DNA from 2 places in the Mycobacterium neumannii genome. Region 1 is predicted to be linked to the other one. Evidence: riboswitches for the same ligand, from Rfam matches in the RefSeq annotation. Region 1 holds a riboswitch; the other holds the start of a gene.
What was found. A riboswitch is a leader RNA that binds a small molecule or an ion and turns the genes downstream of it on or off. The one in region 1 is predicted to bind cobalamin.

Region 1 (7,789 bases):
ACATCGACGAACTTCTGGAGTCCCTGGAACTGAATTACCTTGGCTGGTCGCATGCCATGGCCCCGGTGATCATGGGTAATTCCGACCGGCCGGAGCTCGCCGAGGAACTCGAGGCGTCGTTCTGCCGAACCAATCCCGACTGCGCGCGGGTGTTCGCCCGCGCGACGTTCTTGTCCGACAACCGCGCCGACCTGCCGCGGGTGTCGGTACCCACGCTGATCCTGGAGTGTTCCGAGGACGCGATCGCACCGGCATCCGTGGGAGCCTATGTACACCAACACATTTCCGGTAGCCGGCTGGTCACACTCGGTGCGACCGGCCATTGCCCCCACGTCAGCGATCCGGACGCCACGGCTCAAGCGATCGCCGAGTTCGCCCAACCGACATGACCGGGCTGGATCTCGACGACCACTGGGAGAACGCGCCCACCGGAAACGCGATCGCCCATCCCGACGGCCGCATCATCCGAGCCAACGCCACCCTGGCCAACTGGCTCGGCTATGAGCGAAAACACCTGCACGGCAAGCTGATCACAGACCTGTTGACCGTCGGCGGACGCTTGCACTACGACACCCATTTCCGGGCGATCCTGCGGATGAGCGGAAAGCTCGATGGCGTGACGCTGGATTTCCTGACCGCCGACGGCACGCGGCTACCGATATTCCTCACCGCCAACATGGCCTACGACGCCGAAGGACATCCAGAACTGTTGCGCGTCAGCGCGGTCGACGCCAAGGATCGGCGATCGTACGAGCAGGAGCTGCTGGCGCAGCGCGAGCGCGCCGAGACCGAGCGCAGCCGGGTGCAGGCGTTCGCCGAAACCTTGCGCCGCTCACTGCTTCCGCCGCTTCTCGCACCGCCGCCGGGACTGGACGCCGCCGCGTACTACCACACCGCGTCGGACGACGACGTCGGCGGCGACTTCTATGATCTGTTCCCGCTGTCACGCTCCACGTGGGGTTTCTTCCTCGGCGATGTAGCCGGAAAGGGCGTCGACGCCGCGGTGGTCGCCGGTCTGGCACGGTACGTGCTTCGCTCGGCCGCGGTCGCCGACCACGATCCGGTGAAGGCGCTTCACGTACTCAATTCGGTGCTGATGCAGGACGTCGAGATCGGCGGCAATCGACTGTGCACGGTGATCGACGGCAGCCTCACCATGCGCGGCGACGGTTTCGACGTATCCCTAGCCAGCGGCGGTCATCCCCCGCCGCTGCTTCTCAGCGCCGACGGATCGGCCTATTACGCCGACACCGTCGGTGGCCATGCCGCCGGGATCACCGATGACGCGCGGTTCGTCGCTCACAGATTTCACTTGGTGCCCGGGGACACCTTGGTGCTCTACACCGACGGTCTGACCGAGGCGAGCACCGGAATCGGCCATCAGCGCTACGACGACGAGGGTGCCCTGCTCGCCTTCGTCGACGCCCGCGCACCCGCCACCGCCGACACCATCGTCAACGCGTTGAAGGAACTGCTCACCAGCTTCGGGCCCGGAGTCAAGGACGACGCCGCGGTACTCGCGCTGGGGGTGCCGGCGAACGCCTAGTCAGGTCTCGTCGGCGACGTCGTGGCGGTCCTGATGCCCACCGGGGGCCTCCGGATCGTCGTCGCGGTGGTCCAGGTCATCCTGCAGTGCACGTTGTTCCTCGGTCGCCTTGGTGGCGTCCATCGGAGTAGCGGGCGGGTCATTCGGCGTTGACATCCGACAAGGATCGACCGCCCGCCCCCGGACAAAACCCCGTGTGACCAGAAGTACATTGCTAGGACCCTAACTATTTGGCCACGATGGAGTTGTGTCCACGTCAACTCCGGCCCGGGTCGACCCGCTCGCACTCGAGCAGCAAGTCTGCTTCGCGCTGGCGGTCACGAACCGGGCCGTGCTGGCGATATACCGCCCCCTGCTCGAGCCGCTCGGCCTCACCCACCCTCAGTACCTCGTCATGCTGGCGCTGTGGGACCACTACAAGACCTCAGAGGCCGCAGAGCCGCCCACAAAACCGCTGTCGGTCAAGGACATCGCGAGCGCTTTGCAACTCGACTCGGCGACACTGTCCCCGATGCTGAAACGCCTCGAGTCGCTCGGCTTCATCACCAGGGCACGCAGCGCCGTCGACGAGCGGGCCACGGACGTGCGGCTCACCGAGGAAGGTGTGCGGTTACGGCGCCGCGCGCTGGAGATACCGCCTGCCGTCGTCGAGCGCCTGGGTGTGGACCTGGACGAACTCGAAACGCTTCGCAACGTGTTGAACCGTGTGAACACCGCCGCCCTCGCCGCGGGCGCACTCGACAACTGACTACTCAAGGAGGATTCGTGGCTGCCGCCCGCCCCAACATCGTTCAATACATCACCTATTCGTATGGACGCCGGCTTCCGGACTCGATGCGCGAGTGGGTGGCGCGCGACCTGGCCGGTCCTGGCGCGCTGCGCCGCCACATGATTCGGATGGCGATTCCGCCTCTGTTCGTGCTCGCCCCGTTCTGGCTGCTCCCGGCGTCGCTGTACGTACACCTGGAAATGACTGCGCCGATCTACATCTGGGCGATCCTCATGGCACTCGCGCTGAACAAGATCTGGCGTCGGCACCGTCTGACTCAACACGGCCTGGACCAGAACCTGGTCGACGAGATCAAGCGCAAGAAGGACGCGCGGATGCACGAGGACTACATTCGCCGCTTCGGCCCGCGCCCCGAAGAGGCGCGCTGGCAGCAGAACAGCAGCCCCTTCTAACCACACGGAGTCGTCGGCTGCGCGTGCAGTCGCCCGGTGATCAGTGAGGACGAACCTCGTTCGCCGCGGCGACCAGGTTGCGCAACGAGGCGGTCACCTCGTCGGTCCTGCGCGTCTTCAGACCGCAGTCCGGGTTCACCCAAAGACGCTCGGCGGGAACGGAGTTCAACGCTTCTCGCAGCGCGGAAGCCATCTCGCCGACCGCGGGTACCCGCGGCGAGTGGATGTCGTACACGCCGGGGCCGACGCTGTTGGCGAACCCGGCCGCGTTGAGGTCGCCGAGCACCTCCATGTGCGAACGCGCCGCCTCGATGGACGTCACATCGGCATCGAGATCGGCGATTGCGCCGATCACCTCGCCGAACTCCGAGTAGCACAGGTGCGTGTGGATCTGTGTCGAGTCATCGACACCCGATGTCGACAACCGGAATGCGTCGACCGCCCAGCGCAGATAGGCATCCTTGTCCTTGGAGCGCAGGGGCAGCAGCTCGCGAAGCGCGGGCTCGTCGACCTGGATGATCGCGATACCCGCCGACTGCAGATCGATGGTCTCCTCGCGAATCGCCAGCGCCACTTGGGCCGCCGTCTGCGCCAACGGCTGGTCGTCGCGCACGAACGACCACGCCAGGATCGTCACGGGTCCGGTCAGCATGCCCTTGACCGGCTTGTCGGTCAGTGACTGCGCATATGTGATCCATTCGACCGTCATCGGGTCGGGTCGGCTGACGTCGCCGTACAGGATCGGCGGGCGAACGCACCGGCTGCCGTAGGACTGCACCCAGCCGTTCTGTGTGGCGAAGAATCCGTCGAGCTGCTCGGCGAAGTACTGCACCATGTCGTTGCGCTCGGGCTCGCCGTGCACCAGCACGTCCAGACCGATCTCCTCCTGCAGCCCGATGACGCCGGCGATTTCGGCCTGCATCCGGCGCCTGTACTCGGCGGCGTCGATCCTGCCCGCGCGCAGGTCCGCTCGGGCCACCCGGATCGCCGATGTCTGCGGGTACGACCCGATGGTCGTCGTCGGCAGGACGGGCAGGTTCAGCCGCGCCTGCTGCGCCGCGCGGCGCCGGCCGGCGGGACCGCGTTCGGCGCCGGACGCGGTGATGGCCGAGATCCGCGCTCGCACATCGTCGTTGTTCAACCGGGGATCGGCGCGCCGCGACGCGATGGCCGCGTTGGACGCCGCGATCTCACCGTCGATCGCCTCGCGTCCGTCCATCAAGCCGCGGGCGAGCGCCACGACCTCGGTCACCTTCTCGAAGCCGAACGCCAACCAGCTCCGCAAGGCGCCGTCGATAGAGGGCTCCGCATCGAGCGTGTACGGAACGTGCAGCGTCGAGCACGACGTCGAAACCGCGACGTGCTGCGCCGACCCCCGCAGTGTTGTCAGGGTGCCGAGAGCCGATTCCAGGTCGGTACGCCAAATGTTGCGGCCGTCGACGACACCGGCCACGAGGAGTTTGTCGGTCAGTTCGGGCACAGCGGCGACCGCGGGCACGCCGCCCGCGACGAGGTCGACACCGATCGCTTCGACCGGCGTTCGCGCGAGCGCGGGCAAGGCATCGGTGAGCTTTCCGAAGTAGGTGGCCACCAAGATCGCCGGCCGCTCGGTCAGCCGCCCGAGCTGCGCGTAGGTGCGCTCGGCGAGTTCGGCTGCGGTGTCGACGAAGTCGGTGACCAGAACGGGTTCGTCGATCTGCACCCACTCGACGCCCTGCCCGGCGAGAAGTGCCAGCAGCTCCCCGTACACCACGGTCAATTCGGCGAGCCGGTCGATCGGCGCGTCGGCTCCGTCCACCGCCTTGCTCAGGGCGAGGAACGTGATCGGTCCGATGACCACGGGACGAGCCGGAATACTTTGGGCGCGAGCATCTTCGAGTTCACCGAGGATCTTGGTCGGGTTCAGCGCGAAATGCGTATCCGGACCGAGTTCGGGCACGATGTAGTGGTAGTTGGTGTCGAACCACTTCGTCATCTCCAGCGGGGCGATCTCGTCGTTGCCGCGCGCGGCGGCGAAATAGCGGTCCATTTCATCGGACACGTCCGCGACCCGCGGGGGCAACGCGCCCACCATGGCTGCGGTGTCGAGCATCTGATCGTAGTAGGAGAACGTGTTCACCGGAACGGAATCCAGCCCCTCGGCCACGAGCGCCTCCCAGGTGTCGCGGCGCAGTTCGGCGGCCACGGACTCGAGTTCGTCGCGTCCGACGGTCCCCGCCCAGTACTTCTCGACGGCTCGTTTGAGTTCACGGTTCGGGCCGATGCGCGGGGAACCGAGGATGGTGGCGTAGAACGGTGTTGCGGTCATGACGACGTCCTCATCGGTACGGCGGATGTTCATCGCCGGAGGTGTCGTGCCGAGCGCGGACACGTCATACGCAACCCGCTTCGGCCACAGCCCATTCCACGGGGCGATGAACCACCGGACGCGGCGCGCCCGGTACATCTGGCAGGTCTTCGGACTCGCAGGCTCGCACATGGTCGTGCACCTAATGGCCGTCGCTTCCCAGCCCGTGGGGCCAGTGCCGTTGACGGCGGTCGTTCCTGCATACCGCTGCGGGACAGTCCCGGATTCTCACCGGAGTTCCCTCTCGCACCGCACCCGAATCGGCGTGCGGCACTCGATGCCGACGGCCCTCCCTCGATTCCGAGATCGGTTCGCCCGCAAACCAGCTGCGCGACCAGCCTACCCCTACCACCGGGCCAGCCACTCGGTCAGGGACCTGCCTGCCTCCAGCACATGGCAATCGGCGCTGTCCTGTGCGGCGTTGCTCGCGTCGAAATCCTGATCCGACGCCTAGGACAACAGCGTCTGGCCCAGGTAACCGCCCGACTCGACTCCCGGCAGGATCGCGAACGTCGCCGACCCGATGGTGGTGATCCACTTGTTCAGCGCATCGGCCGCAGCGAGCCGCCGCTGCACCGGGGTGAACTGTTCGTCCGGGTCACGTTGGTACGCAGCGAAAATGAGCCCACTGTCGGTGAGACGCCCGGCGGCCGGCGCGTCGTCGTAGTTGTAGGGTCTGCGAAGAAATCGTTCGTTGTCGCTGTGCGGTCGGGCCAGTGCGATGTGCGCGTTCGGCGGTATCACCGGTATACCCTCTTCGTCCGCGTCGAAGTCCGGAACGTCGTCCTCCCGGCTCCCGGTCAACGGCGCGCCGCTGTCGAGGCGACGACCGACGCTGAGTTCCTTGCTGGTTCGGTCGAGCTCGTCCCAAGTATCCATCTCTGCGCGGATGCGGCGTAACACCAGCGTCGTACCCCCGGCGAACCACGGCTGGTCGTCACCGTCGTCCCACACGTGCCGATCGAAACCTGCCTGGTCGACGATGTTGGCGGTGCCGTCGATCTGACCCATCAGATTTCGCATGCTGTGCGCACCCGAGCCCGCTGCTTGCCGGAATCCCGTCTGCCGCCATCGCTGCCGGGTCATGGCGCGCACGTTCTTCAGCAGCACCCGGCTGGTGTGCGCGACGGTGATCGGGTCGTCGGCACAGATCTGCAGCAGGAGATCACCGCCGCACCACCTCGGTTCGAGGCGGTCGGTGGCTAAGGCCGGTGGATCGGCGACCGCTCGCGGGCGCCGATTCCCGAGCCCGATCCGGTCGAACAGTCCCGGTCCGACACCGACGGTGACGGTGAGCCTGGCCGGCCGTTGCGCCAGTTCGGGTTCGGTGTCGGCCAGCGCGGGAGTGCCTTGAGTCAATCGTTCGGCGTCCGACGTCCACAGTCTCAGCACGGCTGCCAACGTCTCCCGCGGGCCGCGATGAGGATGCGGTTCGAGGTCGAGTGCGACGAACAACGCATGCGCCTGCGGGGACGTCGCGACACCGGCCTGATGCCGCCCGTGAAACGGTTCGACGGCCCGGTCGACGGCGTCGGCAGGGACAGCGAATTGTGCAATGCCGCTGTGGCTCAGCGTCGCCCCCGCCGCCACCGCGACGGCGCTGCCCGCGAGAAGACGACGCCGATTGAGGTGGAATCGACCCTCGGCCACGCCGTCACCCATGGTCATGGTGTGGTGCGGACCCGTCCGTGACCGGCTGGTAATCCTCGTTGGCACCGGCGAAGTCACGCACCTGGGCGGTGACCGGCAGCGTCGACCCGTCCTCGAACTCGACGGTCAGCGTCACCTCAGAGCCGGGCAGCAGCGGCTGTTTGAGGTCCATCAGCATCAGGTGGTCACCGCCCGGCACCAGGGCGTGTGAGCCTTTGGCCGGGATCACCAGGCCCCCGTCTTTGGGGCGCATCGTCCTGGCGCCCCCATCGGCCGCCACTTCGTGCACCTCGACCCGCCCGGCCGCATCCGAGCGCCCCGAGACGATCCGCGCGTCGTGGTGTCCGGCGTTGGCGAGTATGCCGAACACCGCGGCCATACCGGTCTCGGCCGCGCTGGCCCACTGGTCGGCGAGCGTTACCTCCGAAGACATCGGCCCTTCGTCGTGTTGGCCGTGTGACGTGCAAGCCGCCACGGCGGTCGCAGTGATGAGAAGTACCAGTGCGTGATAGGTCCTGTTAGACATCGACGTTCGCCTCCTGCTCGGTGCCCCGCTTCTTGACCGTTGCGACGATGAGGTCGACGACCACGAATGCGGCGAGGCTGAGACCGAACAACGGCAACGCCCAACCCACCGCTAGTGCAACAGCGACGACCAACGCGATCGCCCCCGGGTGCAGACCACGCAGGACGCCTCGCAGCGGCGGACGACCGGCCGCCCACGCCGAACCCTTTGTCGGCCTGCGTTGCCACCACATGAGGTAACCGCGAACGACGATCGTGATCAGCCCAACTGCGGTGAGCGCCAACACGATCTGGTTCACGACCCCGAACAACACACCCATGTGCGCGTCGATCGCCCAGTTGGTGAGCTTGGCCAGAAGCGGCCACTCGGCCTGATTGACCCGGTCGATGATCGCTCCGGTATCGGGGTCCACCGAGACCGCGTCGTACCGAGTGGGCCAGTCGCGCTTGTTCTCCGCGACTTCCCAACCCTGGCCGTCGGCGCTCGGAGGGTACATCCACATCGGGCCGGACAGTCCCGCGGCGCGGGCCGCACTCAA
Region 2 (7,789 bases), on a different contig from region 1:
CCATGACGGCGTCGACCACGATGCCGAGGCACAACACGAACAGCAGAAACGGCGCATCGGCTGCGGCTGCCATCCGCGCCACGGTCGTGTGCCGTCGCGCCAGGCTCCGCCCGCCGAGCACCACCACTCCGCCAAGTGCCGCCCAGGCGGGCGAGACTCCGAGCATCGAGGTGACGACGAATCCGGCCAGCGTCAAGCCCAGTACGACAAGGGGGAACACGGGGACGTGCACCGTCTCGTCGGGCACCGGCCGGGGCGCGATCGAGAGCTGCTTCCTGAAAAGCAAACGCAGCACAACGAATTCGACGAGGATGGCCAACAGCCAGGGCAGTGTCATGAGCGCGGCGAAGTGCAGGAAGGTAATGCCCGCCGCGGTGAACGCCAGCAGATTGGTCAGGTTCGACACCGGTAACAGCAGCGACGCGCTGTTGGCCAGGTGCGCGGTCGCATAGGCATGCGGTGTGGCCGGCACCGACAGCATGCGAGCAGTGGCAAGCACGACGGGGGTCAGCAACAGCACGGTGGCATCCAGGCTCAGGACCGCCGTCGTCGCCGCGGCGATCGCGAATACCCCTGCCAGCAAGCGGTTCTGGCTGCCGTCGGCGGCACGCGCCAACGCCGCACCCGCTGCGCGGAACACTCCCTCGTCGGCGCACAGCCGCGCCAACACCAGAACGACCGCCAAAAAGCCCACCACCGGCACCAGGCGACCGACCTCCGCGGCGGCCTCGTCCAGCGAGACGATGCCGGCGCCGATCAGCAGCGCGGCCACGGGTACCGCCACGACGGCTTCCGGCCACTTGTGCGGGCGGGCCACCGCGAAACCCAGTATGACCGCCAGGGCGGCCACCGCCAGGATCAGATCCACGGATCGGCAGGCTGCCACAGCGTGGGCAGGTGCAATGCGACGCCATCGTCGTAGGCCAGCCGCGACAACACCCGCATCGAGACGTCGAGGTCGTCGGCTGCGTAGGGGAGCGCGCGCAGTGGTTCGTGCAGGGGACGGAAGAAGTCGTCCCAGTGGATGAGCACCACGCGGCGCGCGCCCACGGTCCGCACGGTTTCGCGCCAGTAATCACGCAGGTAGCGCTCCGGTTGCAGCCCGAGCTGGCCGACTCCGAGGTACACGACATCGGCGCGGTGTCCGGCCAGGGCCCCGGCAACGAATCCCGCACTGCCGACGATCAGCAGACGACGATCCGACGGACGGTGACGAACGAGTGTGGACCACGCCTCACCGCACCGGTACGCCGACACTCTGACCGGCGGCACGACCGGACCGGTGATGACACCCGGAAACCGGTCGGGCGGGCAGTGATCCCCCTCGATGAGCGTGACCTCGTAAGCGCCCAGCGCGACGGGGTCGCCGGGACTGACCACCACGATGCGGTCCTCGGGCAGCCGGTGGCCGCGGCCCACGTGGGCGGCGGATAGGCCGCCGACAAGTCGCGCGCCGGTCCGCTCGGCGACAGCCGCACTGTCCATCGCGTGGTCGTAGTGGGTGTGTACGGGAAGGACGGCCTCCAGCCGGTCGATCCGCAGGCGGGTGAGGCAGCCGTCGATGCGCGGCTCCGCCGGTGACAGCCGCCGCAGCCCGACTTCGGCCAGGCTCGGGCGTGAGAAGAAGCCGTCGGTCAGCAGCGCCGATTCGCCATCGTCGATCAGCAGCGTTGTGACGCCCGCCCAGGTGACCCTCAGCGGCGTATCCGCACCCGCCGGCGGGACGTCGAAATAGCGCTCGTAATCCGCCAGGTTGGGCCTGCCGAGTTTGAGACGCATAGCGCCAACTCTAAGTGGCCCACGCGATGGTGCGCTCGATCGTGACTGTCGACCGCGTCCTTCACCGATCCTCCCCTTCGTGGCGGCTGCTGATTTCGCCGGCATGTTCGGCCCTGTCGTCACACGGATCCTCGTGCCAGTCGCCGAAAGGGTCTGCATATGCGGGCCATTCGTGTGGGCGCGCCCATTCCTCGTCGGTGATCAGTGCCGCGCGCAACGCGTCGACGATGTCCTCTGGTTCCGCTCCGCGCACCAACACGGTGATCGAAACGTGACGGTCGCCGAGACGGCCGTCCCAGTCGGCGGCAGCGAGCGCAACACGTTGCGGGTCTGCGTAGGTCCGTTCGGTTTCGGTCATGGCGGCCAGCCATCGACCCGCATACTCGAACCGCATACCTCCGCCGGCTGATTCGAGCCACATGACATCGTCGAACCGGTTGGCCAACCACAGCCGTCCCCTCGTGCGCACCACGCCGTCGAGAAGCACCTCCAGCGCGTCGTGCAGTCGCTGGGGATGGAATGGCCGACGGGCGGAGAACAGCAACAACCCGATCTCGCCGTCGGCATCCAGTGACGGCTGTCCGGCGAGCAGCGGGTCGTGCGGGTGGTCGCTGCGTCCGCGCCTGCTGTCAGGCTCGAGGTTGGCCAGCGCCATCTCGATGCGTTCGGAACCGACCGTCAGGCGCGCACGAGGTGCCAACCGTCGCAGTACTTTCAGCGTCTGCGCATGAGCTTGGTCCAGTACGAGCGCGTCGGCGAATTCGGCCTGCCCGACAGCCACCTGCGCCACGGTCCGTCCGTCGTGGAGGTCGTGGTCGCCGGTCGCCTGAGCCAGCCAAACGGCAGAGTCGACGCAGGTCACCACCGCCTCGATGCGCACGTCACGAGCCGCTGGTGCGTCGATGTAGCCAGGACCCACGTGCACCCGCACGTTGTTGATTGCCCAGCACACCGGTTCGGGCTCAAGCCATGGCATGAGTTGCACCGCAATGCGATTGACATCGCAGCGGCGGTGTAGTCGGCGCAACAGCGCCAGTAGGTCCTCGCGCACGGTGCAGGTCACGCATCCGCGGACCAACTCGATGTTCCAAGCCGTGGTGCCCGACGACGTCGTGACGGTACGCACCACGACTTGACCGTCGTATCCATGTCTGACGACCACCGTGCCGGTCGCCCGGGCCAGCACGGTGGCGACGCCTTCTGTGTTGCCTTGCCCGCAGATCAGCACCAGTGGAGTGCGCACAGCGACCCCTTCCTCAGTTGAAAATGATTTTCATTAACGCTAGGTTACCGCCGAAGGAGGAATATGTCCGCGCACTGTCAGGTCACCGGCCGAGCACCAAGTTTCGGCAACTCGGTATCGCATTCGCACCGACGCACGCGTCGTCGCTGGAACCCCAACATCCAGACGAAGACGTATTACCTGCCGTCCGAATCGCGCCGGATCAAACTGCGGGTGAGCGCGAAGGGCATCAAGGTCATCGACCGAGACGGCGTCGAGGCCGTCGTGGCGCGGTTACGGAAGGAGGGGAAGAAAATCTGATGGCGCGCACCGATATCAGGCCCACCGTGAAACTGCGTTCGACGGCCGGTACGGGCCACACATATGTCACACGCAAGAACCGGCGCAACGACCCGGATCGATTGGTGCTGCGCAAGTATGACCCCACCGTCCGCCGCCACGTCGACTTCCGAGAGGAACGCTGATGGTGGCCTGTCCTCGTCCGGCGCACAGCCCCGCAGACGATCGGCAGTGGCTGTTGCACGCACGGTGCCGTGGGCTGCCGACAGAGATCTTCTTCGCGGCCGAAGGTGAGCGCGGGCAAAGTCGAGTAGCACGCGAAGAACAGGCGAAAAGAGTTTGTCGGCCGTGTCCCGTGCAGCCCGACTGCCTGCGGTACGCACTCAGAGCCGTGGAGCCATGGGGCATCTGGGGCGCAACGACGCCAACAGAACGACAGCGGCTCACCGAGCCGGCCGAGCCGTCGGGACGAGCGCCCACCGACGCCCGTGTGGCAGGATCATGCCCGACAGGCGATCGCGACTCGAGGAAGCCGGTGTGAATCCGGCGCGGTCCCGCCACTGTGACCGGCGAGGTCTTTGCGATCGACCCGGGAGCCAGATACTCACCGCGGTCGCCTCCTCATAAGGCTGGGGCGGATTTCCCCGGTGAGGCTGACCTCGGCGTACCGAGAGCGCTTCCCGTGGCATCCGCGCACGACGGAAGGCACGGCATATGGCGCGTCGACATCTTGCGGCGGCGGTGATCTCGGCGCTGCTGCTTACCGCGTGCGGCACTGCGAGCCCGCCGGCCGGCACCACCGCTGCCGAAGCCGTGGCGGGATTCCCGGTGAGCGTCACCAACTGCGGCATCACCACAACCTACGACCGCCCACCGCGCCGGGCCGTGGCCTTGAACCAGCACTCGGTCGAGACGATGTTGGCGCTGGGACTTCAGAAGTCCATGGTGGGCACCGCATTCCTCGACGATCAGGTGCTGCCCGAATACCGCGACGCCTACGAGGGCATACCGGTGATCGCCGAGGAATACCCGTCGTACGAGACACTGCTCGCCGCCGAACCCGACTTCGTCTACGGCGGTTGGGAAAGCGCATTCGACGAGAAGGAGGGGCGTGGGCGCGAGCGGTTGCGCGATGTCGGCATCGACACCCACCTCAACCCTGAGAACTGCTCTTCTGAGCCGATGACGTTATCTGCGGTGGACGACGAAATACGCACCATGGGGCGGATATTCGGTGTCAGCTACCGAGCCGAGTGGGTGGTCGAACGCCAGCAGCGGAGCCTGCAGGATACCCGCCAGCGCGCGCGCGACCTGGCACCGGTCGATGTGGCCGTCTACGACAGCGGTGAGGCCACCGTGTTCACCTCCGGCGGGCAGGGCATCGGCAACCAGATCATCGAATCCGCGGGCGGGCGCAACCTGTTCGCTGACGTACCGAAGGTGTGGGCCGACGTCTCGTTCGAACAGTTCGCCGAACGGGCGCCCGAGGTCATCCTGATCTATGACTACGGCGATCAATCGGTCGAGCAGAAGAAACGGTTTCTGCAGGACAACCCGCTGCTGCAGCGGGTACCTGCCGTCCGCGACCAACGCTTCGCGGTGTTGCCGCTGTCCGAGATCACCGCAGGCGTGCGTGTCGGGCGCGCGGTCAAATCCCTTGCCGAACAGCTACATCCGGAGCAGGCGCGATGACGGCCGTCATCCTGGACAAGCCGGTGCGGTCGGTGACCCTGGGCTCGCAACGCGTTCCGTACGGCCTCGTGCTGACCATGCTCGCGGGGCTCCTTCTGTTGTGCGCGACCGCAGGGGTCACCATCGGGTCGGTGGCCCTTCCGCCCGGGCAGGTGTGGCAGATCCTGCTCCACCAGCTCAATCCGATGTTGGTCGACCCGACATGGCCGCCGGTGCGTGCCTCGATCGTGCTCGACGCACGGCTACCCCGGGTTGCGTTGGCGGCGGTCATCGGAGCCGGCCTGGCATGCTGCGGGATGGTGCTGCAGGCTGTCGTGCGCAACCCGTTGGCCGACCCGATGCTTTTGGGTGTGTCGTCGGGTGCGTCGGTGGGTGCGGTTGCGGTGCTGGTGGCCGGCGCAGGGCTCGGCGTGTTCGTGCTGCCGCTGGCGGCGTTTCTCGGAGCGTTGGTCGCGTTGGTCGCCGTCTACTTTCTCGCTCGTACGGGCGGACGGATGACCACGCTGCGTCTGATACTCGCCGGTGTCGCGGTCGCGGAGGTGCTGTCGGCCGTCGCCAGTCTGCTGATCGTCACTTCTGACGACCCGCACAAGGCCCAGTCCGCGGTGCGCTGGATGCTCGGCGGCCTCGGTGGGGCCACCTGGTCGACGGTGTGGATCCCGGCTGTGGCCGTTGCCATCGGTATCGCGGTGCTGCTCGCCGTCACCCGGCCGCTGAATCTGCTGTACACCGGTGAAGAGGCCGCTGCGGCACTGGGTTTGGACGTTCATCGCTTTCGCGGGGCGATGTTCGTCGTGGTCGCGTTGATGGTGGGCGCCATGGTCGCGGTCAGCGGTGCGATCGGATTCGTCGGCCTGATCATGCCGCACATCGTGCGGATGCTCGTCGGCGCCGACCACCGTCGCGCCTTGCCCGCGGCCGCGCTGCTCGGGGCCTCGTTCCTGATCGTGTGCGACATCGCCGCGCGAACCGTCGCCGCACCGGAGGAACTGCCGGTCGGCGTCCTGACCGCCCTCGTCGGCGGCCCGTACTTCCTGTGGCTCATGCGGCGCAAGGTTTCGGCGTGACCGGCGGAGTCCTCATCGACGATGTGACGGTGACGAAGGGGCGAAAGACGTTGATCCGCAACGTCTCCATGCGGGTGGAGCGCGGTGAGATGGTGGCGGTCGTCGGACCCAACGGCGCCGGTAAGACCACGCTGTTGCGCACGCTCTACCGCGCTCAGCGGCCGACATCGGGGCGCGTGCTGGTCGGCGGCGAAGACGTCTGGCAGATGTCGGCCAAGCGCGCGGCGCGCCGCATCGCGGCGGTGTTGCAGGACGCGCCGGGCGATTTCGCGCTCACGGTGTTCGACGTGGTCGCGATGGGCCGGACCCCGTACAAGCGCGCGTTCGACGGTGACAACACCGACGACCGCCGCATCATCGCCGAGGCGCTCGAATCGGTGGAGGTATCCGGTCTGGCGAACGAACCGTTCGACCGGCTCTCGGGTGGTCAGAAGCAGCGCGTGATGATCGCTCGTGCGCTCACACAGAGAACCGACACGATCGTGTTGGACGAGCCGACCAACCACCTCGATCTGCGCCACCAGCACGATGCCCTGCACCTGCTGCGGAACACCGGCGCCACCGTCATCGCGGCATTGCACGACCTCAATCTCGCTGCGGCATACTGCGACCGGGTCTGCGTCCTCGATACCGGCCGCGTGGTGTCGATCGGCACTCCCCCACAGGTCCTGACCGAGGACATGCTCGCCGAGGTCTACGGCGTCGCGGCCAGGGTCGGCCTCGATGCGGGCACCGATCGAATCCGGGTCGACGTGACACCCAAGGAGTGGACCCGGTGAGGATCGACGCTCAACTCACCGAGATCGCCCGCTACGGAGGGTTCTTCGCCATCGCCCATGGGAGCGCCGAAGCGGGTTGGCGGCCGGTGAACGCATGCTACACCGACGGATACCAGGACCTGATCGAGGCGACGGCTAAACGCTACCGCACGAGCGACCTTCGCATCAGTGCGTCGGCGGTGCAGTTGAGCCACGCGTCGAGGCTGTGGTCACCGGTGCTCGCGTGCGCCGTCGCATACGGTGTGGTCCCCGACCTTACGAGCCTGCAGCGTGCGGAGGACAGCCCAGCGTTGAGAGTTACTGTCCCCGAGGGTAATCAGCTCGTCCGGGATCCGTCGGTCACGCTGTACCGCATCGTCGTCGAGGAGCACCTGGAGCGGTTGGCCGACGGGCTGCGTGTCAAGGTCGCACCCGGCCTGCTCTACGGCAACATCGCCTCGGCGTTAGTGGCCGCGACCAGAGCGCTCTACTCGGTGCGGCCGCAGCTGCGCGATTCCGCGACCGCCCTGGCGCGGTCTCTGCTGGAGACCGGCAGACTCACCGGAACCGGAACGGTCAAATACAACTTGGCGTTTCGTCGCCGAAGCTGCTGTCTGTACTACCGCGTGAGCGACGGATCGAAGTGCGGAGACTGTGCGTTGCGCTGAATCAGGTGAAGGGGGCGATCTCCACGCCCTCGGCCAGCAGCCTGTCGCGTACTGCCGTGGCGATCTGCACGGCGCCCGGTGAGTCACCGTGCACGCAGATCGAATCGACGGTGATCGGAATCGTCGAGCCGTCGACCGCGTCGACGCGCCCGTCCGACACCATCGACGCGATCCGGTCGGCGATGACGTCGGTGTCGTGCAGGACGGCACCGCGCTGGCGTCGGTCCACCAACCGGCCGTCGGGACGATAGGCCCTGTCGGCGAACGCCTCGGGCACCGTGCGCAATCCGAGCTGTTCGGCCT

Region 2: another riboswitch for cobalamin. It lies ahead of CEX88_RS14515 (ABC transporter substrate-binding protein); the one in region 1 lies ahead of metE (5-methyltetrahydropteroyltriglutamate--homocysteine S-methyltransferase).

What each region holds. Positions count from the first base shown of each region.
Region 1 covers NZ_NKCO01000018.1:2,840-10,628, reverse strand. Annotated here, with positions in the region: gene CEX88_RS18920 (alpha/beta fold hydrolase) at 1-389, shown strand, start outside; gene CEX88_RS18915 (SpoIIE family protein phosphatase) at 386-1,546, shown strand; gene CEX88_RS26105 (hypothetical protein) at 1,547-1,702, opposite strand; gene CEX88_RS18910 (MarR family winged helix-turn-helix transcriptional regulator) at 1,794-2,294, shown strand; gene CEX88_RS18905 (DUF5313 domain-containing protein) at 2,312-2,728, shown strand; gene metE (5-methyltetrahydropteroyltriglutamate--homocysteine S-methyltransferase) at 2,769-5,036, opposite strand; cobalamin riboswitch at 5,171-5,356, opposite strand; gene CEX88_RS18895 (Dyp-type peroxidase) at 5,526-6,737, opposite strand; gene CEX88_RS18890 (copper chaperone PCu(A)C) at 6,730-7,251, opposite strand; gene CEX88_RS18885 (PepSY-associated TM helix domain-containing protein) at 7,244-7,789, opposite strand, start outside.
Region 2 covers NZ_NKCO01000011.1:23,878-31,666, forward strand. Annotated here, with positions in the region: gene CEX88_RS14485 (SLC13 family permease) at 1-868, opposite strand, end outside; gene CEX88_RS14490 (MBL fold metallo-hydrolase) at 859-1,779, opposite strand; gene mrf (ribosome hibernation factor-recruiting GTPase MRF) at 1,841-3,022, opposite strand; gene rpmB (50S ribosomal protein L28) at 3,086-3,322, shown strand; gene rpmG (50S ribosomal protein L33) at 3,322-3,486, shown strand; gene CEX88_RS26070 (WhiB family transcriptional regulator) at 3,486-3,842, shown strand; cobalamin riboswitch at 3,804-3,927, shown strand; gene CEX88_RS14515 (ABC transporter substrate-binding protein) at 4,016-4,993, shown strand; gene CEX88_RS14520 (FecCD family ABC transporter permease) at 4,990-6,060, shown strand; gene CEX88_RS14525 (ABC transporter ATP-binding protein) at 6,057-6,839, shown strand; gene CEX88_RS14530 ((2Fe-2S)-binding protein) at 6,836-7,486, shown strand; gene CEX88_RS14535 (LamB/YcsF family protein) at 7,488-7,789, opposite strand, start outside.